2 regions of the Paenibacillus sp. NPDC056579 genome follow, and region 2 is predicted to be linked to the other one. Evidence: riboswitches for the same ligand, from Rfam matches in the RefSeq annotation. Region 2 holds a riboswitch; the other holds the start of a gene.
The links. Region 2 has a riboswitch for cyclic di-GMP ahead of ACFQ88_RS16985 (chemotaxis protein CheX). Riboswitches for the same ligand answer to the same signal wherever they lie in the genome.
Positions count from the first base shown of each region.

Region 1: linked by a shared signal. The riboswitch ahead of ACFQ88_RS10105 (hypothetical protein) and the one ahead of ACFQ88_RS16985 (chemotaxis protein CheX) in region 2 are both predicted to bind cyclic di-GMP.

Region 1 covers NZ_JBHTVD010000002.1:569,119-576,395, reverse strand. The annotation lists gene ACFQ88_RS10125 (THUMP domain-containing class I SAM-dependent RNA methyltransferase) at 1-242, shown strand, start outside; gene ACFQ88_RS10120 (adenylosuccinate synthase) at 489-1,769, opposite strand; gene ACFQ88_RS10115 (LysR family transcriptional regulator) at 1,952-2,836, shown strand; gene ACFQ88_RS10110 (DUF2935 domain-containing protein) at 2,958-3,770, opposite strand; gene ACFQ88_RS10105 (hypothetical protein) at 3,956-4,255, opposite strand; cyclic di-GMP riboswitch class I at 4,353-4,445, opposite strand; gene ACFQ88_RS10100 (MDR family MFS transporter) at 4,528-5,751, opposite strand; gene ACFQ88_RS10095 (YuzB family protein) at 5,961-6,188, opposite strand; gene ACFQ88_RS10090 (iron-sulfur cluster assembly accessory protein) at 6,222-6,524, opposite strand; gene thrC (threonine synthase) at 6,603-7,277, opposite strand, start outside.
Region 2 covers NZ_JBHTVD010000003.1:981,112-988,388, reverse strand. The annotation lists gene ACFQ88_RS17005 (hydroxyacid dehydrogenase) at 1-266, opposite strand, end outside; gene ACFQ88_RS17000 (bleomycin resistance protein) at 390-806, opposite strand; gene ACFQ88_RS16995 (VOC family protein) at 849-1,250, opposite strand; gene ACFQ88_RS16990 (VOC family protein) at 1,255-1,665, opposite strand; cyclic di-GMP riboswitch class I at 1,954-2,044, shown strand; gene ACFQ88_RS16985 (chemotaxis protein CheX) at 2,256-2,705, shown strand; gene ACFQ88_RS16980 (sensor histidine kinase) at 2,902-3,942, shown strand; gene ACFQ88_RS16975 (efflux RND transporter permease subunit) at 4,331-7,277, shown strand, end outside.

The DNA of each region.
Region 1 (7,277 bases), on a different contig from region 2:
GGGGCGAGGTCGAGAAGGTGCTGCGCCAGCTGGGCGGCATCACCTCGCAGATGCCGACATGGTCGGTCTTTATAATGAGCCCGAGCAAGCAGCTGGAGCATTATATGGGACGACCTGCCGACAAGAAACGCAAGCTGTTCAACGGCCGGATTGAGTGCAACCTGTACCAGTATATGGGCGAAGGCGGACTGTACGGCTGGCGGCAGGACAAGCCATCGGATAATGAACAACGGGAGCGTTAATATCCGCTCTCCTCATAACAAATAAAGAAACCCCGCGCGAAGGACGACGTTCTCCCTACCATCTACTACAAAGATGGATGAACCTGTCCAACGGCGGGGTTTACCTTTATAAAGGCTTGATCAAACGGATGTGCTGCAGGTTCCGGTCTGATCAGCCATTCCGGCTGCAGCCATCCGGTAAGATCGCTGCTAGCCTTCCAAGCTCCGTCCATCCATCAGATACAAGAACTCCGCTGCCAGTTCGGATTATTCCGTCCGCTCCATGTATTGCTCCCGTCTCGGTCCATTAGAGACAGCGCGAATCGGAACGCCGATCTGCCGCTCGAGATAACGGACATACTGCTTCGCTTCCTCCGGAAGCTCATCATATGTTTCGATTCCAGTAATGTCGCATTTCCAGCCGGGCAGCCATTCGTAGACCGGAACAGCACGCTCCAGAAGCCCCGTAGTAGGGAATTGTTCCGTTCTTACTCCATCAATTTCATACGCCGTACATACAGGGATTCGATCCAAATAGCTCAGCACGTCCAGCATTGACAGCGCAACCTCGGTAGCCCCCTGCAGCATGCAGCCATAGCGTGTCGCAACAGCGTCGAACCAGCCCGTCCGGCGAGGCCGTCCGGTCTTGGCGCCGAATTCGCCGCCCCGATTACGCAGCTCATCCCCTTCGGCTCCATGAAGCTCCGTGACGAACGGCCCTGCGCCGACACAGCTGGAGTAAGCTTTGGCTACGGCAATAATGCGCCCGATTGCATATGGCGGTATTCCCGCTCCAACGGCAGCAAAGCCGGCCAAGGTCGAAGAAGACGTCGAGTACGGGTAAATGCCGTGATCCGGATCGCGCAGCGATCCAAGCTGACCTTCCACGAGCAGTGATTTCCCTTCACGAAGCATTGTGTGCATTAGTACCGTCGTGTCGCAGACAAAGGGTCGAATGATTTCCCCTTCCTGCATCAGCTGCTCTACCAGCTGGTCCGAAGCCATCGCGCTGCGCCCGTACAGATGCTCGAGCAACGTATTTTTCGCTTCCAATGCATGGTTCAGCTTGGCGCTCAGCCGGTCTTGATCGTACAAATCCGCCACTTGGATACCCAGCTTCGCATATTTATCGGCATAAAACGGAGCAATACCGGATTTGGTCGAACCGAACTGCCTGCTCCCCAGCCTCTCCTCCTCCAGCTCATCGAATAGAATATGATAGGGAACCACTACCTGGCACCGGTCGGATATCTGCAGCTGCGGCTTCGGCACATTCCTTGACATCAGCTGATTGTACTCATGGATCAGCCCGCTCATATTAAGCGCTACCCCGGGACCCAGCACATTCACTACATGTTCGTGAAACACGCCTGAAGGAAGCATATGCAGCACAAATTTCCCGTACTCGTTAATGATCGTATGGCCTGCATTGTTGCCGCCTTGAAACCGGATCACCGCATCGGCGGCCGCCCCCATTCGGTCCGTCACCTTGCCCTTGCCTTCATCTCCCCAGTTAGCTCCCACGACAGCCGTTACCGTTCCTTTCATTTCGCACCGCTTCCTCTCTCATTGTTTTGACAAAAAACCTCGGCTACTCCATCCGTAACAACCTCTTAAGCTCCATTTGATTCATTCAGCTGAGGTTTCTTTTACGATCTCATTATATTCTGTGATATGATATTAGAATAATGAATAATATAGATAGCTTATATAAGTGGAGGTAATAGGTAATGGAGCATCATCTGGACGGGTACCGGGTATTTCTCGCCATCGCCAAGACAGGCAGCTTCTCCCGAGCGGCGGAAGCGCTGTATATTACTCAGCCGGCGGTAAGCCATTCGATGAAGCAGCTCGAGGAAAAGCTGGGCGGGCCGCTGTTCTTCCGCACATCCCGCGGGGTGAAGCTGACGGTGGAAGGAGAGGTGCTGCTGCGCTATGTCGATCAGGCCTTCAGCCTTCTGACGGAAGCGGAACGGAAATTGACCGAGATGCACCAAATGCTTGGAGGCGTCGTCCATATCGGAGCCAACGATACGCTGTGCAAGCATATTTTGCTTCCTTACCTCGAGCGGTTCCACAAGCAATATCCCGATGTAAAGCTGCATATTACGAACCGGACCTCTCATGAGACGATCAAGCTGCTAAAAGAAGGCAAGATCGATTTCGGCATCATCAATTTACCGGCAGAAGATCCGCAGCTGACCATTCGTCCGTGGAAGCCGCTGCACGATATCTTTATCGCAGGAGCAAGCTTCGGGCATTTAAAGGACCAGCCGGTCTCCGCCGCCGAACTGGCCGCCTACCCAATCATCATGCTGGAAAAAGACAGCAGCATGCGCAGCTATATCGACCGGTATTTTCATAGCCAGCAGGTGCGGCTCGTTCCCGAGTTCGAGCTGGGCAGCATGGATCTGCTCATCCAATTCGCCAAAACCGGCCTAGGCATTTCCTGCGTTACGGCGCAATTCGCCGAGGATGAGCTTTCCTCCGGCGAGCTGTTCGCCCTGCAGCTGGAGCCGCCCATACCGCCCCGGCATATCGGGATCGTGACGTTAAAGGACGTCCCGCTATCTTTTGCAGCCAGAACGATGCTCGATCTTTGTCTGCAGCAGTAAGCGCAGTCCGACAAAGCAGGTCCAGCGCTTTTTTCTCCATAAAAAAAGCACCCCCTACTGCCCGTTCGTGCAGTAAAGCATGCTTTATTCGAAGATTCTATCGTGGTTAGAAAACCTATCGTTATGCTCCGGTTCGAGGCTTGGCGGGATCGCAATTCGGTCGTTTGACTCCTGCCGTCTGCGCCAGCTTCGTCAAATAATAGCACAGCTCGCGGGCCATATGGTCCGCTATTAGAGGCTGTACCGTACCTAGCATTTCTTTGCTCAGAGCCAGCTCCTCCAGCTCCCGCAAAAACTCGCGGAACAGCGCCGACTCCAGCTCAACTTCCTTATGAAAACGGGACAATGCCGGAAAATCATGCAGATTCGTTCTCATATATCCTGCCAGCTCGATAGCTTTTACATAAAAATCGGTAAAATGCGCCTCGAACGTCCTGCTCATCTCAATCAGCCGTTTTTCCGTTATATCAAGCTCTGCTGCAATGATACCGGCATGACCTGACGTATCCGAGAGCCAGATCAAATGATGGTGCACTTCGTCAAATACGGGCGGCGTTTCCCCTTCCAGCAAGAAGGGCAGCACCCTCAAATATTCCTCAACCTCATTCACCATATGGTTCAAGAAAGTGGGGGAAAGCTGAATGCCTATGCGGCCTGCAAGCGAGCGTTCCAGCAGATGAAGCTTGAAGAGCCGGATCTCCTGGGCTTTTTGAAATGCCGCCTGATTCAGTTCCATCATTTGGGATACACCATCATGCTGCCTTGCCCGCTCCAGCAATCGATCGAAAGCGGCTATAAAGCAGCTTGTGCGCTCTATTTCTTCCTGTTCGTTCGGGGCGAGCGCATTGAAGATGAAGCGGGCATGATCGCCAAGCACTTGAAGCCAAAACCGATGTTCGAACAAGGCGGCCGAGCCATAGTCGGACTGGTCCACGGTTGCACTCCTCCCATAGGCAGCTTGTATCCGGCATACCTAGTTACTTGGCGTGTTTCCGGATCATAGGCATTTGTCATGATTTCTACTCCTATGCAAGGTATGCTCAATCATCCGGCTCGGTGCATAACCGCTAATCCTTGATCCCTACGTCGTTTGAGCAACAAGCGCTATCATCGCTTTTATTAGGCTAAACGTCTTGCTTCGGCACGACAGCTCAAGTAGTCATACAGACTTAAGAACAAGTCATTGACAAAATCGCACCGGAACGAAAATTTCACTTCGCCGCGCCAGTAAAACGTCAGCAAATGGCTGTTTTTGCCCATCACCATCTCTACATCCCAGCATGGATTGTGCAGATCGAACACTTCCTGGTTTATAAACATTTTAGGGCCTTCATTCGACAAATAGACTCCGATCAGATTGCTGCCGATTTTTGTGAAAAAGCCTTGTCTGGTCATAAACTCCCGTTCTTCGTTCGACATGATCTCTCTCCTTCCTTTGATTGTGTGTACTCGAAACATGAGAAAAAACTCCTCGTCACCTAGGCGGGAGTCCGCTATATATGCGTATCACCGTTCCTTCGGCAGCTGGCTGGCAGGTTTGCTCCTGAGAAGATCCTTAGCCCCTTTAGCTTTGCGTCGCAGGCTTTCGCCTGTTTTGCCTTTTTCGAGTTCGAAATTTGTCAATTCGTGTAATGAAATACGACAAGAATAGCATATAAGATAGGACCAATGGAATACATAATTCAAATTTCCTATTTTTGTTCCGTTTCTACGGACTTAAGACTCATTTTGTATAAAATTTGTCCTCTGTAGTAAAACCATGTACCCGCTAGCGTAATAACAGCCATAGTCGTAAATAAGGACGGACCGCCCCAATGAGTAAGAAGAACGCCCCCCACCAACGGACCTACAAAATGCCCGACATTGTTAAACGACTGAGCTCCGAAATAGGTCCCTCTCATCCCCTCCGGCGCCAATTGGTCGACGAGCACGTTCGCTTGAGGGTAATTGAGAATTTCACCCAACGTGAAAAAGAACATCGATACCATAAAGCCGAACCAGCCTGCGGATACGGCAAAACCGATATCTCCGACGGCGAACAATACATTGCCTGCGGTAATAGCAACCATCGGCCCCCAGCGTTCGAACATCCGCGACAGCGGCACTTGAAACAAGACGACGACAACCGCATTCAAGCTCATCAGCATGGCGAACAGCGCCGCGCCGCCTGCTACATTTTGCTCCACATATTGCGATAAAGTCACCGTCATTTGGGCATACCCGATAGCCCCCATTATCGATCCGCCGATATAATAACGGAACACCCGGTCCGCACGTACGACATTCCAGGAGGACTTTATCGTTATGTCGCTCCGTTTCTCCCCCTCAATCCGCTTGATTCCGAATCGCAGCAGCAGCACGTACAATCCGATCGCATACAGCAAGTAAATCAAGCCTGTAGCCATGAATGGAAGCCAAACCTCCATTGTGCTGAAAAAAGCGCCAAGCAGTGGACCCACCGCCACACCAACGTTGATGGCAATGTAGCGCAAGGAAAATACTTTCAGCCTTTTTTCACGCTCCGTTACATCGGCCATCAGTGCTTGAGACACCGGCTCATACAAGGAGCGGCATAGTCCGTTCAGCATATTCAGCAGCATGAAGGCAAGCGGAGACTTGACCATCGCGAATCCTCCAAAAACGACGACCCAGCCGGACAAGGCGAACAGCATGATCGTTTTGCGCCCCAGCCTGTCCGACAAAGCGCCGCCGACAAATCCGCCGACGGTAGCCGCCAATGGGCCCAGGCCAACGATCAAGCCTATAAGGACGGGGTTTATATGCGATTGTTTCGATAAGTAAATGGCCAGAAAAGGCATACTCATGGATGAAGCGGTTCGGGCGAGGATCGTGCCTAGCAGAAGAACATGAACGATAGGATGATAGTCTTGCAAAAAGCGGAGTAAACGCTGCATACGGTGTGCCCCTTTACGGTAAATCTAGTACGTCCGTTTTATTTACCATAGGTAAATAAATAAAAAGATTTTCCCATTATACTGCAAACCGCTGTTTTTGTCTTTACAAAAAAGTTAGCCGCTTCCCCTATCTTTACACACAAAAAAAGCCCGGCTGCTTGCGCCAGGCTTCTCGGTTTCTGTCATGGATTCGTCGTATCAACGCTGAATCACGATTTTTTGATATATTTCGCCGCTTTCTCGATAGCTTCGTCTTCCGTGGCTCCGGTTACATACCTTCCGTTAATGAAGATAAATGCAAACCGCGAGCAAGGTCCGCAGTACGATTTGCAGCCGATCTTGATCTCCGTACCGGGAGCCAGCTTCTGAAGCTTCGGTACAGCCGTCTTCATTTTCATATGCTTGCATTTATCGCAGACGCGAATATCGTTCGCCATAGTAAACCAAATCCTTTCCTATCGCAAAACGGCTTAGTGGTCCCCGTGATTGCCCTTGCTAGGATTGGTTACGGCGAAGCCTTCTTCCGGCGTATAGAAATAGTCGATGCGTACTCCGTCCAGCAGCGGCTCGTCTTTTTTCAAAATCACGTCGATGCCTTTGTCCGTGCTTACCACTTCATCCTCTTCCGTCGGAGTGTCCAAGCTCATGCCATAGTGGGCGTGGTCTCCATGGCTGTGAGTAATATAAACGCGGAGCTTCAATTCTTTGTTCTCTTCTTTTTCCAGTTCAGCCAACAGCATTTTGGCCGCATTGCGCGAAATTTTGCAGTTCATTGTCGGTGACATCTCCCACTGTAGGTTTTCTCCTTATTGTAAAGAAACCTGTCCGGGAAAGCAACCCGCAAGCCGCCGTTAATAAGAATTGTGATGTACTAGACGCTCGACGATATTCAAATCCAACTCGCCCGTTACAATCGGATTCGCCCAGCGGCCCTTCGTATCCGGCCCCAGGTGGTAGTCGTGAATTGATGTCGTGTCCTTGAGCATATTGCCCGTCAATACGCATACGGCTGTCTCCTCGCGATCTATAGCCCCTTGCTCCACCAGCTTCCGTACCCCTGCAACCGAAGCCGCGGAAGCAGGCTCGCAGCCGATGCCGCACTGGTCGACGCACGCTTTGGCATCCATGATCTCCTCATCCGAGACGGATATCGTAACCCCGTTCGTTTGCTCTATTGTGTATGAGAGCGCCTTTTTCCAGCTGGGCGGGTTGCCGATATTGAGCGCCGAGGCGACCGTTGACGGATTCGGCTCGGGAATCAGCTCTTGACGGCCTGACGATACCATCCGGTGAAACGGGCTTGCCCCCTCCGCTTGAACTATGGCGACCCGCGGCAGCTTGTCAATGAATCCGAGCTCCAACAAGTCCCGCAGCCCCTTCCCTAGAGCCGTTGCATTGCTCAGTGCCCCGCCAGGCACAACAATCCAATCCGGCATCCGCCAGCGCAGCTGATGGGCAATTTCGTAAACGATGCTTTTCTGGCCCTCTATCCGAAACGGATTGATCGAATTGCATACATAGAGACC
Region 2 (7,277 bases):
AAGCGCTGGACGCTGCCCGCAGCGTAAAAGAGCGCTTTCAAATTCGGCAAATAACGTCGGATGTTTTCTTGGGAGAAGGTCGGCATTCCCCAAGTGGAGAAGGCGACTTCGACCTTTTTTAAAGCAGCCGCATGCTCCTCCACATTGTCCTCATTCACCACTTCCGGATACACATCGGCCAGTTCAGCCAATTGGCTTCGACTGGTCACACTGTAAACGCCTTCAATCTGTTGCTTTCTTCCTAAAAACACGGCACGTTTCTTCACTTGCGTCCCACCACCCCAAGGAGGTTTGTGTATTTACAAGTTCCCGTCTAGTTGGTATCTCCCTTATTATACATGAAAAAGTAGGGGGTATGTGGTGTACCTAACTACTTTTTTTTGCTTTAATTAGCTTCTTAATTCTTCCAGTGCAAGCTCGGGATTGACGATGCCGCCGCCAAACGCGATGCTATACCCATTGCAATCCTGGATTGTAAATTCGCTCCACTGCAGGGAATAGTGAGGGGCTCTAGCTATGGTGACATGGCTGCCGGCTAATTCGCTAAACAACAAGTCGACGGCGTTCGTATAACAGAACACGTCGAAGTACTGCTCCTCGTACATGGAACTGAGCGGCTTCACATCGTCCTCGTGCCGGGCTTGCAGCAGAATGAGAGTCAGTTTATCCCGCGAGACGTGATGGTGCTTGATGTTCCCGCCTATGGCCTCGTAGGCAAATCCGAGACAAGTGTAAAATTGGATCGATTGCTCGAGATTTTTTACCAACAGGACAACGGCGGTGCCACTAATCTGAATTGGAACCAATGAAGACCATTCCCTTCTTTAAATAGTCAGTCAGGACATCAATCACTTCATTTTCCCGGCGCCGAATACAATGACGTACTGATCCGGGTCGCTAACCGCAAATTCCTTCCATAGCATATCGCCTTGATCTTCAAGCTTCATTTCGTAATGAATCACAGCTCCGTCGGAGCGAAATTGCTCAAGCAGATCATCAATCCGGTCCCAGTCCGTATAAGCATATGAATCGATGCCGCAGAGCGGGCCTTCCCATTGCTTCGGATAGTTGGCGACGCGAGGCTTGCGGTTCGGCCGGACAGCATCTGCATGCTCCGCTTCATATAAAATAAATCCAAGACGGGGCTCCTTGCGTTCCGCATGTCCCCAGCTATCCACAGTACATCCCAGCTGGTTTTTGTAATATTCCTTGGATCGTTGGAGATCGCTAACTAACCTAACTTGATTCATGGATCTAGCCTCTTTCATTGGTTTTGGTTGGCCAGCCGCCCCATAGATGCAGCTTATTCCCATCCGGGTCATAGGCATGAAAGCTGATCCCGCAGCCGCCGTTATCCGCAAACGAGTCTGTTTTTACACCGTTCTCTACCATCCGCGCATGCAAATCTTCGATATCGTAGACTTCTACGGTTAGCGCCGCCATTTCAGGATCGTCTATGGATTTGTAATTCAAGGTGGTCCGTTCTTCCGTCCGTATTAGAAAGATGGATTGATTCGATCCGACCTTTAGTTGGGCTTGATCCTCGCACGGCGGTCTAAGAAAGGTCAGTCCCAGATGCCGTTCATACCATGCAGCGGATGACAGCGCATTGGTAACCGGTATATATATCGTTTCGATTTGTTTCACAACAGGCTTGTTTTCCATAATAATAACCTCCTTCCTAATGCTTTTGCCTCCACATTATCATATACAAAAAAAGGAAAATGAGGAAGGAGATTCTTCGGTATCCTTGCTCATTCCCTTTTCACAGCCTTGTTTCGTGTGAAGTAAGCAATTATGCTTAGTTCCAAAATTCTATCACGGAAGAGTCGGAGCTGGCGCCGATTTAGGAGCAAAGTCGCGGGTCCGGAAGAAAAAATATACGGAACTGGTACTATTTTATCAGCTTATGTGCTACAATGTGTTTAGTTTTGTTACATCACATCCATCGACAAACCGAAAAGGCAAACTTGCTGAAAAGCAAGGACGCAAAGCCTCAGGCCTAAGGGACTATCGAATATCCTACGGCGGCTGGGTTACCGAAATTGCGCTATATTTCAGTTCTTGTACAACAAGACTGCCCAATTTCGGGCAGTTTTTTTTATTTACCACAATAGAATTTATAAGATTCCGAATATCATCGGATGAAAAATTCTATTTGGCGATTAAACCTACCTTTGAACGCGGTCGCTCATCTTTTGAAAGGCCTGGGTAGAGGTTTCTCACCTATTTTATTTGAAAAGGGGTTGTATTGTGTGCAAGCGAATTTCGTGAATCCGTTCCTAACCTCGTCTCTTCATGTTATCGAGACCTTGATTCAAATCAAACCGGTCGTAGGTCAACTTAGTATGAGAACGATTCACTATGCGGACGATTATGTGTGGCTGAAGATTGGCATTTTGGGGCAAATGAACAAGGATATTTTATTCGGATTTCCCGAGACGGTAGCCTTCCGGATGGTTTCCGGGATGATGGGCGGCTATCCCGTCACTCAATTCGATGAGCTGTGCCAAAGCGCGGTCGGAGAATTGGGTAATATGATCAGCGGAAACGCAAGCACGCTATTGTACCAGCAGGGCATCGAGGTAGACATTACCCCGCCGAATCTTGTTAACGACTCGGCCTATGAATGGGGCGGTCAAGTATTCAGCATTCCTCTTACCATCGAAACGATCGGAGAGTTTAACATCTACATCTCTGCATAACATCCGTTGTCCGAATCTAAAGTCAAAATGTATATAAAATCCTGTAAAAACTGGCATTGGACTTCTATCGGCTTTGTGATATGTTATTATAGATCACACTACTACATATAGGCGGGTTTTCATCATGGTTGAAGAGCCTTTGCTAAAGCAATTGCGGGACTGTAAGCCAGTGGTTATAGAAAGATGGCTTCAATATATGAAAGGGCATCATGCAGACTACAATACAGCCAGCTTGAACCGTAAAGCCGATGTGTATTTTGATTATTTAACGGATTTGCACATCGATATGACCGAGCATCCGCTGCAGGAAGTGGTGCCCGATTGGTGCGCAAAATATCAGGAATTAGAGCTTGAGATCATAGATATTATTCGCTGTTCCCATTTGTGGAGAAAGTCGCTGATTGAGGTCGGGAGCGATTTTCTTACTTTAAAGCTGTTTCGTGAAATTTGCTTGCGGGTCGATCATTTTGAAGTTTTGCTGTGCGAGAATTATTGGCAGCGGACCATCTCCGACCTGAAGGAAAAGGATATGGCTATTAATCAGCTGCATGACGACCGGATTACGCTGCTCGGGAAGATGGCCGCCAGCATGGCTCACGAAATCCGCAATCCCCTCACTTCGATTAAAGGCTTTTTGCAGCTGCTGCGTACGAACCTTAGAGCATTGCCGATGGAGAAGGCGGATGCTTATCTGGAATTCATAGAAGCGGAATGCAACAACATGCATATGCAGGTGACCGGCTTTCTCAGCTTTTCCAAAAGGCCTATTATAGAAGAAGAGCTTGCGGATACTTCGCTGAAGCAGATACTGGAATACAATCTGTCTTTGCTGAATCCGAGGCTTATTAACGAGAATGTAGTTTTGAAGGTGGACATTCCCGACTCCATAACGCTTCGGGTACAAAAGCTCGCCTTTCAGCAAGTATTGAACAACCTGCTTAATAACGGGATCGATGCGTTGTCGGAGGTTAAATACGAAAAGATCATATCGATCAAAGCTTTCGAGGATCAGGATCATACGTGGATATGGATAGGCAATAACGGTCCCGCCATCCCCGCGGAGCTGGCCAAGACGCTCTTTGCTCCTTTTGTCACGAACAAAACGAACGGAACCGGCCTGGGACTAGCCATTTGCAAGCAAATCATGACCAAAAACAACGGCGATATTTCATTTCAAAGCACGGACCGGGAAACGACCTTCAAGCTTTCGTTTCAGAGGCCGAAGCTGGCACTATAGCATCGTTCAAATCATTCAACCGCAGGCCATCGGCTTGTGGTTTTTTTGTCGTCCCGAAAGAGCAGGCGCGGATTATATCGGTGGTAATAGTAGCAACATTTTCAGCTGGCCGGCAGCGGATTCAATTCGGTATAGTAGAGTCAAGACGTGAACAGAGCTTTAGTGTTGGATGGGCAATAGATCCGAGGCGAGGCTCTGTTTTTTGCATGTAAATAGTTTGGATCGGGACTCCCCGCAAAGTGTCTGATGGACTTCGAAGCCAAAGCTTCACTTTGTGGGGTATTTTGTTTTGCAAAATTTACTACCGCGGATGTATCGCCGTGTTCATGCTCCGTTCATATTCGTCGTGTACTTTTAGTAAAGTCGTTTGAATTTAGGAGGGAAAGCAATGGATCGATTGACCCATTTCTCCATGAAAAATGTGGCCGCGGTATTCATCATTATCGCCTTGCTGATGGGCGGAGGCTTATACTCGGCATCCACATTGAAGGTGGAGAATATGCCGGATGTTTCGTTTCCGGTCGTTCTTATATCTACTACTTACCCGGGACCTCCTCGGGATGTTATGGAAGAGGTCACCAAGCCGCTCGAAGATAAAGTGGCGAACCTGGAGGATCTCGATACGTTGACCTCGACCTCCAGCGATAATATGTCAACGATCATCGTTCAATTGAAGCAGAACGCGGATACCGATAAGCGGAAGCAGGACATCGAGAGCCTCGTTCAGGAAGTGAAGCTTCCCGCGACGGCGGATAGACCGAAGGTATCGACGTTCGGCTTCGCTTCGATTCCCGCTTATTACTTAGCGATCTATGCCGACAACGGCATGAGCCAGACGGAGCTGGACAAGCTGTACGAGGATCAGATCGAGCCGGGCTTCGAGGCGATGCAAGGGATTGACCATGTCGACTCCGTCGGTTCGAGAGAAACCTCCATGGATATTCAGCTGGATGCCGATGCATTGAACAGCTTCGGTTTAACGCCGGCCCAAGTCACAGCGTCGCTTCGCAATGCTTTGTCCAAAGGTCCTATCGGTTCGGTCGATTTTGACGGCAATACGAAGATGGCCAGAGTCACGGGCGATCTGGACAGCTTATACAATTTGGAGAAGATGGAGCTGACCATCGGTAACGGCAGCACAATCACTCTGGACCAGGTTGCCAAAATCAAGGCCGTAACGGATGCGACATTCAACGCGCGGTTCGACGGCAAGCCGGCTATCGGCATTCATTTGTATAAGACCAAGGCAGCCAATGCGGTCGAATTTTCCGATGACGCCGACAAGCTGATAGAGCAATGGCAGCAAACGATGCCGGGCATCACGTTCAAATCGGTTTATAACAGTGCGGATCAGGTGAAAGAATCCGTCAACGGCATGCTGAAGGAAGGCATCTCCGGTGCATTGCTGGCATCAATTATGATTTTGCTGTTCTTGCGCAATGTGAGAATGACGCTGATCGTTCTCGTGTCGATTCCTTTATCGATTCTGATTACATTGCTGATGATGTCGCAGCTGGGCATTACGCTGAACATCATGACGCTGGGCGGTATGTTCATCGCTGTCGGACGCGTCGTCGATGATAGTATCGTCGTTATCGAGAATATTTACGCATCGCTGCAAAAAGCCCATGAGCGCAATGAATCGGTCATCAAGCTGGCTACGAAGCAAGTGTCTATGGCGATTACGTCTTCCACTTTGGCGACCGTAGGGGTATTTGCTCCGATCGGGATGGTCAGCGGCATTGCGGGCGAGTTTTTCCGGCCGTTCGCTATCACGCTAGCTTGTGCGCTGCTTGCTTCTCTGCTGGTGGCACTCACCGTCATCCCTATGATGGCCAAGCTGCTGGTGCTGCGCGGCAAGAGCATCGCCCATCATGATGAAACCAAACGCGGACGGGTTCAAGTTTTTTATGAGAAGGTGCTGCAATGGTGTCTTAACAACCGCGGCAAGACCTTGATTGCTTCAGCACTAATTCTTGTTCTGACATTGGCCACGGTTGTTCCGAATTTGGCGGTGAGCTTTATTCCAAGCGCGGACGCCGAACGGCAAATGTACTACGAAATCAAGCTCCCGTATGAGACTTCATTCGAGAGTACGGACCAGCAAACCAAGCAGATCGAAGCGATGCTTCGCGATGCGAAAGACAGCACGGGAGAGCCGCTGTTCACTTATGTGGAGGCGCTAGTCGGCTACGGCGGCAAAACCGATCAGGTAGCCTATCAATCCGAGGTGTATACCGAGGTGAATGAGAAGGTTGACCCTGAACAGGTGAAAAAGCAATATCAGGAGCTCATTCTAAACGAGCTGCCCAAAGGCTCGGAGGTGACTCCAAGAACGCTGGCCGGGGGCGGAGGAGGCGTGTCCTCGACCGACTTCTCTTACGCTCTGAAGGGGGACGACCAGAAGCAGCTGGAAGAAGCCGCCGCCCTGATCAAACAGCAAATGCAGCAATTCCCGGAACTGTCGGAAATCGAGGATAGCTTGAGCGATTCCAAGACGGAGGTGGAAATAGAGGTCGATCAGCAAAAGGCCCGTCAGTTCGGCTTGAGCTCGGCTGTTATTCGCGACACCGCCAGAAGCTGGATTGCCAAAGATAATCTTGGCGATTTGCGCTTTGACAACATCTTGTACACAACGACGGTGGAGCTGGCCAAGGCGGATAAAAACTCGCTGGAGAAGATCGGCAAAATTCCGCTGAAAGCTTCTAACGGCAATACCGTATATTTGAATGAAGTAGCCAAAATCAAAGAAAAACAAGCTCCTGCTTCGCTGCAAAGAGAAAAACGGGAGCAGGTGGTTACGATCACCGCCAAAATCGATGATGCAAACAAATCGGGCGTGAGCAATAAAGTATCGGCAGCTCTCGGCTCCATTCAGCTTCCGGACGGCGTATCGCGGGAAGTGAAGGGTGTCAGCGCCGACATTGAAGAAAGCTTCTCGCAATTGTTCGTGGCGATGGGTGCGGCGGTATGTATCGTGTATCTCGTTATGGTGCTTGCCTTCGGGAATGCGGGAGCTCCTTTCGCGATTCTGTTCTCCCTGCCATTCGCCGCAATCGGCGGACTATTGGCCTTATTGTTAACCGGAGAGTCGCTGAATATTACATCACTGATCGGCTTTATGATGCTTATCGGGATTGTCGTGACGAATGCAATCGTGCTGATCGACCGTGCGCAGCAGCTACGAGCGGAAGGCTACACGGTGCGGCATGCGCTGGTTGAAGCCGGTATGGTGCGGCTGAGACCTATTATTATGACGGCCGGAGCGACTGTCGTGGCGCTGATTCCGCTCGCGCTTGGACTGACTAAGGGCACATTGATTTCCAAAGGTCTGG